2 regions of the Pseudoalteromonas sp. c7(2019) genome follow, and region 1 is predicted to be linked to the other one. Evidence: predicted binding sites of a transcription regulator. Region 1 holds the regulator's gene; the other holds the start of a gene.

The links. Region 1 encodes sigma-54, which starts transcription at its own class of promoters, with help from an activator protein. Its sites were predicted from a motif close to GTTGGCACGNNNNTNGNNT; they were not measured.
Region 2: GQR38_RS19530 (flagellar basal body rod protein FlgF) is a predicted target of sigma-54. The motif match lies at 2,129-2,147, and genes of this name have one in related genera.

The regions. Positions count from the first base shown of each region.
Region 1 covers NZ_WTKS01000003.1:322,418-326,847, reverse strand. Annotated here, with positions in the region: gene rapZ (RNase adapter RapZ) at 1-265, opposite strand, end outside; gene ptsN (PTS IIA-like nitrogen regulatory protein PtsN) at 284-736, opposite strand; gene hpf (ribosome hibernation promoting factor) at 741-1,028, opposite strand; gene GQR38_RS05180 (RNA polymerase factor sigma-54) at 1,055-2,554, opposite strand; gene lptB (LPS export ABC transporter ATP-binding protein) at 2,624-3,349, opposite strand; gene lptA (lipopolysaccharide transport periplasmic protein LptA) at 3,346-3,891, opposite strand; gene lptC (LPS export ABC transporter periplasmic protein LptC) at 3,881-4,430, opposite strand, start outside.
Region 2 covers NZ_WTKS01000028.1:6,771-11,200, forward strand. Annotated here, with positions in the region: gene flgH (flagellar basal body L-ring protein FlgH) at 1-522, opposite strand, end outside; gene flgG (flagellar basal-body rod protein FlgG) at 539-1,327, opposite strand; gene GQR38_RS19530 (flagellar basal body rod protein FlgF) at 1,349-2,092, opposite strand; gene flgE (flagellar hook protein FlgE) at 2,250-3,620, opposite strand; gene GQR38_RS19540 (flagellar hook assembly protein FlgD) at 3,679-4,359, opposite strand; gene flgC (flagellar basal body rod protein FlgC) at 4,373-4,430, opposite strand, start outside.

The DNA of each region.
Region 1 (4,430 bases):
CGTCGCTATCTAAATAAAATAACGTAGGTTTTGCAAAGCCAGGCAAGTATTCAAGAATATCGTTAAATTCATCTTGTTGTTTAGGGATGTTACGCACATCAATGCTAACAGCAATTTTATCGTAGCTATCAGACACACTGCGAACTAATGAAGGAAGCAAGTTAACTGGAATATTATCTACGCAATAATAACCTAAATCTTCTACAACGCGTAAAGCAACCGACTTTCCAGAACCAGAACGGCCGCTTATGATAATTAACTCCATTTAACACCCTTTATAAAACTATGATTGATTGACAATAACTTGGTAAAGCTCAGTATCTGATTTTGCACTGCGTAACTGTTTACAAAAATCTTTGTTGTTTAGTTTATCAGCAATGGTTGCTAGAGTCTTTAAGTGCTGCTGGTTATCGCCATCTGGTACGATGAGTGCGACGAAAATATCAACAGGGCGATTATCGATCGCATCAAAATTTATTGGAGTTTCGCTAACGAGTACTAAAGCCAAAGGCTCTTCTGCACCGCTCATTCTTCCATGAGGAATGGCAATGCCACGCCCTATACCTGTACTACCCAATTTTTCTCTGCTCATTAAAGCATTAAGAATATCTTGTTGCGGTAAATACGGAAGTTTGTCGTGGGCAAGTTCGCTAATGAACTCTAAAATTCTTTTTTTGCTATTAAAAAGGACCGCAGCTTTGCTGCAGTCCTGGCATATAAGTGAGCTTAATTTCATCATATTAGTGTCGAGCAAGCTTCTCTTTGTGTTTAATTACTTGTCGATCGAGCTTGTCGATCAACGAGTCAATGGCGGCATACATATCTTGATGTTCTGTAGAGGCAAATAGCTCAGCACCGCTTACGTGTATGGTGGCTTCTGCTTTTTGATTTAATTTTTCTACATCGAGAATGACATGAACATTATTAATATGATCAGAGTGTCTTTCTAGCTTCGCAAATTTGGTATTAATATAGTCTCTTAGTGAATCGGTTAATTCTACGTGACGACCAGTTAAGTTTAGTTGCATAAGCATTACCCTCTTTTTTTTGCGTCTTAAATCAAACTTTTACGCTGATTTGACGGTGGAATAGCCAGAGATTCGCGGTATTTTGCGATTGTACGTCTCGCTACTTTAATTCCTTGCTCAGCCAATATATCCGCTATTTTGCTATCACTCAATGGTTTTGCTGAGTTTTCTGCTGCGATTAATTTTCGGATAAGCGCACGGATTGCTGTAGATGAACATTCACCACCGTTTTCGGTGCTTACATGGCTTGAGAAAAAGTATTTAAGCTCAAATATACCACGGGGTGTGTGCATATACTTTTGGGTTGTTACGCGCGAAATTGTTGATTCGTGCATTTCTACCATTTCAGCAACATCATTTAAAACCATTGGTTTCATGGCTTCAGGACCGTGTTCAAAAAAGCCTTGTTGTTGCTTAACAATACAATTTGTTACTTTTAATAGCGTGTCGTTTCTACTTTCTAAGCTTTTAATAAACCATTTAGCTTCTTGTAAATGCGAGCGAATAAACTGGCTGTCACCACTGGATTTTACAGTGCGAGACATTGCAGCGTATTGGCTATTAACACGAATTTTAGGCATGCTATCTGGGTTTAACTCAACAACCCAGCGGCCTTTAATTTTTTTAACTGACACATCAGGAATAACATACTCAGATTCTTCTCTTACAATAGTATCTGCAGGTTTAGGGCTAAGAGTATGTATTAATGTCATTACTTCTTTAAGCTCTTCTTCTTTGAGCTTAGTTTTCTTCATTAATGTACGATAGTCACGAGCAGCTAATAAATCAATATGCTCGGTTAAAATCATTTTTGTTTCATTAATGTAAGGTGTTTCTTTATCAAACTGGTTAAGCTGAATACACAAACACTCTTGTAAGCTACGTGCAGCAATGCCTACTGGATCAAACAGTTGGATGCGTTTTAATACAGCTTCAATTTCATCAAGTTCGACTTCGTTATCATCTTCGTTTTCTTGATTAAAGCTTTCTAAAATCTCTTCGCAGCTTAGTGTTAAAATACCTGAATCATCGACGGCTTCTACAATAGCAATAGCAATAGCTTCGTCTGTAGGGCTAAATGGCGTTAGTTGTAACTGCCACATTAGATACTCATGGAGCGTTTCAGTAGAGGCGCCTTGGTATATTGATTCGTCTTCAGGCATCGGACCCGATGATGCTGCTGGAGCGGCACTCATGTACTCATCCCAACTAACATCCATAGCCATGTCGTCACTTAGCGTGTCTTTTGCAAGTGCTTCACCACTATCTTGTTCGTATTCGCTTGGAGCATCATCGGCAGATGCGCTAACAGTTATGTCATCTGTATCTGCTTTTTGCTCGTTTTTACCTGCAGCGTCTTCTGAATAGTCTGCTTCTTCAACCTCTAATAGCGGGTTGCTGTCGAGAGCTTCTTGTATTTCTTGCTGGAGATCCAATGTACTGAGTTGCAACAAACGAATAGCTTGTTGCAGCTGTGGAGTCATTGTAAGTTGCTGGCCCATGCGCAGCTGTAGTGATTGCCTCATGTATCTCTAACAATCCTTTTATGTTGTTATAATTAATACTAGCAGATGCTTAAAGACATGGCGTAAATGTTACAGCCTAAATTGCTCGCCTAAGTAAACATCGCGTACTGTTTTATCATTTAATACGTGTTCTGGAGTACCTGATGCAATCAGCTCCCCATGAGAAACAATGTAGGCTTTTTCACAAACATCAAGGGTTTCTCTTACGTTATGATCGGTAATTAATACACCAATCCCACGATTTTTAAGATGTTCTATTATTTTCTTTATATCTAATACCGAAATCGGGTCAACACCTGCAAATGGTTCATCCAGTAATATAAATTTAGGATCTGCTGCCAGCGCACGTGCTATTTCAACACGACGACGTTCGCCACCCGACAATGCCATACCTTGGCTATCACGAATGTGTTGTATGCTAAATTCATCTAATAATTTATCGAGAGTGTCTTCTCTAGCTTGTTTATTTAACTCTTTGCGCGTTTCTAAAATGGCCATTAAGTTTTGATAAACAGTCAGCTTTCTGAATATTGAAGACTCTTGCGGTAAGTAGCCAATGCCTAATCTAGCACGACTATGCATAGGTAAAAGAGTAATATCGTTATCGTCTATCGATATTTTACCTTTGTCGCTAGGTACAAGTCCTACTATCATATAAAACGTGGTGGTTTTACCTGCGCCGTTAGGGCCAAGTAAGCCAACAATACTGCCAGCTTTGACTTCAAGGCCGACGTTTTTTACAACTTCACGGCCTTTATAGCTCTTTGCTAATAGCTCTGCTTTTAATGTGCTCATGGTTGACCTTTGTCGCTTTTTTTACTTTTTTTAGTCTCGATTGGTACTAAAATTGTGTGAACGCGGTCAGTTGAGTTTTCATCTTTTTCGGCACTGATTAGCTGCTGCTCTATATCGTAGGTAATGCTTTTAGCATTTATTTTTTGTCCCGCTTGCGATACTTGTGCATTACCAACAAGCGTTAAAAAACGCTTAGATACATCATAACGCACTTCGTCAGCACTGGCGCTCATAGTCGTGCCATCTGATTGCTTTTCTTCAAAGTGCGCAGGGCTACCTGTAGCAATTAATAATTGTTTATTATCACCAAGTTCATCGCGTTTATGTACTTCTAAGCGGTCGGCTGTGATACGGCGGTTACCGTGAATAATTTCAACGTTTTTCTCAAAAATCCCGACATTAGCTTTTAATTGACCTTCTTGCTTATCGGCGCTTATTGAAATTTGATTTGCAGTCGGTTGCGTGTTTTGCTCTGCAGCACTACTATTAAACGCTAGTATAAGTGTAGGAATAATAAGTGATTTTAATATTTTATTGGTCATAATATATGGTTCGCGTATGGTTAATTAGTTTTATCACTTCGGTTTTTAAGTCGGCTTCTAGGCCTTTACCAGTGATTTTTAAATTGGGTCCAGTGATGATAACGGGTTGCTCCGAACGCATTGTTAATAGCTTTATATCTACCTGAATATTATCAGCATTGATTTTGTCTATCATGGCGTTATCGGTTAAGTTTTTGGCAACCACATTGCCTTCTAAAATTAATTGTTTGTCTTCGTATAATGTTGCTTCGTCTGCATTTATTTGCCACGTTTGCTTTTCGTTATATAAAGTAAAAATAGGTTTTTCAAAAAACGTAAAACCTAATTGTTGATATAGCTCCATTTTAGCCGCAGTTACTTTGTGGCTAATTTTACCTTGTTCGTCATAGGCTGTTTGTTTGAGTTCAATGGCTATGTAATCAGGCTTGGCAATAACTTCAGGCTCAGTCTGAGGCACAATATTTGTTTGTGTAAAATAAGGGTACCAAAGCCAAACCATACAGCTAATGAATAAAACGCTTAATATTATGCGCGCTGCA
Region 2 (4,430 bases), on a different contig from region 1:
TAAACGAATAAACTCTTCACCGGTATTAAGCGTTAGCCATTTTTCACCGCGTATAACTAAATTACCGTTAGGTAAAACGCGCATTACATTAACCGAAATATCGCCTACTAAGCTGTTTGATTGGTTTGATTTTGAATCGCCCGTAAATGACGAATCGCTACCAATACCAAACTGAATACTGTCGCCACCTATATTTACAGGTAGACCACCTAATCCAATAACGGGGTCTAAGCTTGCGTCGGTTTCTTTGTCTGTTTCTGTTTTAGCGGCTTTTGTTGCTTGAGTAGACTCTTGCAACTTAACCGTGATTATATCGCCAGTACGTAGCGCTTTTTTATCAGAATATAAGTCGTTTGATGTATGAGTATTAAACAATGAACCTGTGGCTACCAGCGGCTCTAAAATAGGCTCGGGGTACATAGGTGCGTAGTAAGGGTCGTCCTGCACTACTTCACTATTTTGCGTAGACATACAGCCACTTAAAAATAATGTGCCCGCTGCAAATAAAATAATATTACGCATAATTCCCCCTACTCTATTAAAGCTGTTGATTGATATAACTCATCATTTCGTCAACGGCCGAAATTACTTTTGAGTTCATTTCGTAAATACGCTGAGTTTCGATTAGGTTTACGAGCTCTTCAGTTACATTTACGTTTGAAGTTTCGAGTGAGCCTTGAATAATGCTACCTAACCCTTCAACGCCAGGGTTACCTTGTACCGGCGCACCACTTACAGCGGTTTCGGTATAAAGGTTTTGACCAATTGGCTCAAGGCCCGATGGATTAATAAAATCACTAATAGTAAGCTGACCAATTACCACGTTATCGGCTTGGCCTGCAACACGTACAGATACTTCGCCGTCTTGCGAAACCGTAATTGATTGCGCGTCATCAGGTACATTCATTTCTGGCTGAATCACATAACCTGCGCCCGATGTTACAATTCGTCCATCGCCATCGGTAGTAAACTGACCATTGCGCGAGTAAGCAATATTGCCATCTGGTTGCAGTACTTCAAAAAAACCTTCACCAGAAATCATCCAATCTAGTGAATTTTCGGTGGTCAACATGTTGCCTTGCGTAAACTCTTTTTGGTTAGCTACAACTTTAGCACCCGCACCTAACATTAAGCCCGATGGCATTTCGGTATCTTGCGATGAACGACCACCTGGTTGATTAATATTTTGATAAAGTAAATCTTCAAATATAGCGCGGCTTTTTTTATAACCTACGGTACTCGCATTCGCTAAATTATTTGAGATAACCGATATATCGGTTTGTTGAGCGTCTAGCCCAGTTTTACTGATCCACAATGCTGGATTCATAATCGTGTCCTCACTTTAAAGTTAAACTATGCGTAATAACTGATCTTGACGCTCGTCAATTTCTTCAGCTGTTTTCATTAATTTCACTTGTAATTCAAATTGGCGCTGGTGGCTTATCATGTCGACCATTTCGTGAACAGGGTTCACATTCGACATTTCAAGCGAACCACTTAAAACTTTTACATTGGCAGAGGTATCTACTGTTACATTTGCTTTTGGTCTAAATAAACCATCGTTACCTTTTTCGAGCTGTGAGCTATTTGCTTCTACTACTCTAAGCGTGTCTATTTCTTCTAAAAAGTTAGCTGGAGCGCCTTGTGGTCGAACTTGAATAGCGCCATCTTGGCTAAACCCTATTTTTTCGACTGGGACAGGTAAAATAACAGGTCCCCCTTCGCCAATAACTTGACGACCGTGGCTGGTTACGAGCATGCCTTGAGCAGTAATGTTTAACGTACCCACTTTTGTGTAAGCTTCATTACCGGAGGCATCTTGCACTGCAAGCCATGCGTTATCGCTCATTGCGATATCTAAGTCTCGCCCGGTTTGAACAATGCCACCCGATACCATGTTAGAACCCGGACGCTCTTGCATTGAAAATACACGTGTAGGCAAACCTTCGCCAAACGCTTGCATAGAACGTGCTTGCGCAAAGTCAGCTTTAAAACCCGTTGTATTTGCATTTGCCAAATTATTGGCTTTTAAAGCAAGCCCTTGTAGGCTTTGCTTAGCGCCAGAGGCCGCAATGTAGACCATTTTGTCCATAGTATCGACTCACATAAAAAATCTCTGAACTTATAAATGCAAAATAGGTGCCAGATTAAATTTGACGCAACATTGAGAGGTATTTAGAAGGGCTTACAAAGATGACTTATAAAAAAGGCTGCAAAAATGCAGCCTAATATATTTAATGAGGTTTAGCTTATCGAATCTGCAAAATACTTTGCTGAATAGTTGAGTTAACTTCAAGCGCACGTGAGTTTGCTTGGTAATTACGCTGTGCAGTAATTAAGTCTACTAGTTCATTAGTAAGGTTTGTATTTGATTGCTCAAGCGCTGATGAGTTAATTCCACCAAATGTACCCGAACCAGCTTCACCCGCTACAGGTTCACCTGAATCAATACTTTGCTTCCAGCTTGTATCACCCACTTGTGATAACCCTTGTGAATTTGGAAAACGTACCATAGCCACTTGGCCTAGGAATGTTGAGTCACCATTACTGTAAGAAGCGACAATTTTACCGTCTGTGCCAATATCAATTCCGGCTAAACGACCAACTGTTGAGCCATCTTGATCGAGTGCTTTTACTTCAAAACCACTTGAATACTGAGTTGGGATACGTCCTGCCGTGTTATTTTCATCGCGCCAGTTAAGCTCAATACCAGTACCAGGGAAAGTTGCACCATTGTCTAGTAATGTTGATAAACCAGCGCCAGAACCCGCTGGTAGTAATATTTCATCAAAAGTAGTTGTATTTGTATTTGCCACACCACCTGTTGTTGATGGCAAACCACTTGAGTTAAAACCTAGGGTAGTCAGTGGTGTATAAGGTGTCGTTGTTTGTTCTCCACCAGTTGTGCCATCAACTACTTTGCCATCAAGTGTTGCGTATACTTCCCAACTGTTATCTGTACCACCTGCTGCGGCATCATCTTCTTTAGCAAAAAAGTACTGTAAGATGTGCGGCTCACCTAGTGAATCATATACTGTTGTTGACGTAGATGAGTTATAAGTACCACTAGACGTAGGGTCAAAATCTAGACCTGATGGATCCGCCGTTGCATCTAAGTTAAACGACAAAAATACATTTTCTGTTGCGCGAGGTGAACCAGACGAATCAGGGATTTGAATTGGATCAGTTGTGCTCAAACTTACCGACGTTGTATCACCTGTAGATGAATCAACTGGGAATGCTTGTAAAAAGTTACCTTTTGCGTCAACCATAAAGTTATCTTGGTTAAGCTTAAATGCACCCGCACGTGTATATGTTAAATCTTGCGAAGATAAATCGTCGGTCATCGCAAAATAACCTTCACCAGTGATTGCTAAATCAAGTGAGTTATTTGTAAATTGCAGTGAGCCTTGGTGAAACTGCTGCGCAACCATGGTTGTTTGCACACCGTCACCATTTTTAGTCTTACCAGAGCTAAACACTGATGAAGCGTAAACATCGGCAAACTCAGCGCGTGACTCTTTAAAACCTGTGGTATTAACGTTTGCAATATTATTTGCCGTTACGTCTAAATCTTTTTGCGCGGCAGCAAGGCCGGTTAATGCAATATTGAAGCTCATAATTCACCTCTAACCTGTTAGTCTGTGGCCTGCTAGCAGGCGAAAATACTAAAATTTATTACGCGATTTCTGCTACATCTGTCAGCCTAACCGCACCTTCTTTAGTGTTAATAATAATGCCACTTGAGCCATTAATATTAACGCTTTCAATGTTTTTAAATGTAGCAATGGGCAAGCTTGAAAATTCGCCGTCAGTGCTTCCTTCAGCGGTTACTGAATATTCACCTTCAGGTAAACGCTCACCGGCTTCATTTTTGCCATCCCACGCAAAGCGAACTGCACCTGCTGATTGAGAACCCATATCAATAGTTCTCACTAGCTGACCCGATGCATCTGTCACTTTGATTTTTAAGTTATCAACGGCTTCTTCTGCCACTGCCGAGCCTCTGGCATCACCCGTTTCATTTAAATCTAAGGTGTTTGACTCAAGTAAAGCTTGCTTGCCAACAAGTGTTGATGCTTGCAAAGCTGAATTTGATGTCATAGATGAAGCTAAGCTATCAAAATTTGAATTTAAATCGCTGATCCCTTGCGCCATTGTAAAGCTCGTCATTTGAGCAATCATTTGATCGTTATCCGCAGGGTTACTGGGATCTTGAAACGATAATTGCTGAGTTAACAAAGAGAAAAAGTCTTCTTGTGTTAACGCATCACTCTCAGTATCACTGGTAGCAACTTGTTGCTCTTGCCAGCGTATAGAGTCTAAATAGGATGAAGATGTACTAATATCGTTACTCATAACCTACCCTCGGTTACCGCTGCCCTAGCAACAGTGTTTTACTTAGCATTTGCTTTGCTGCATCAGCAACT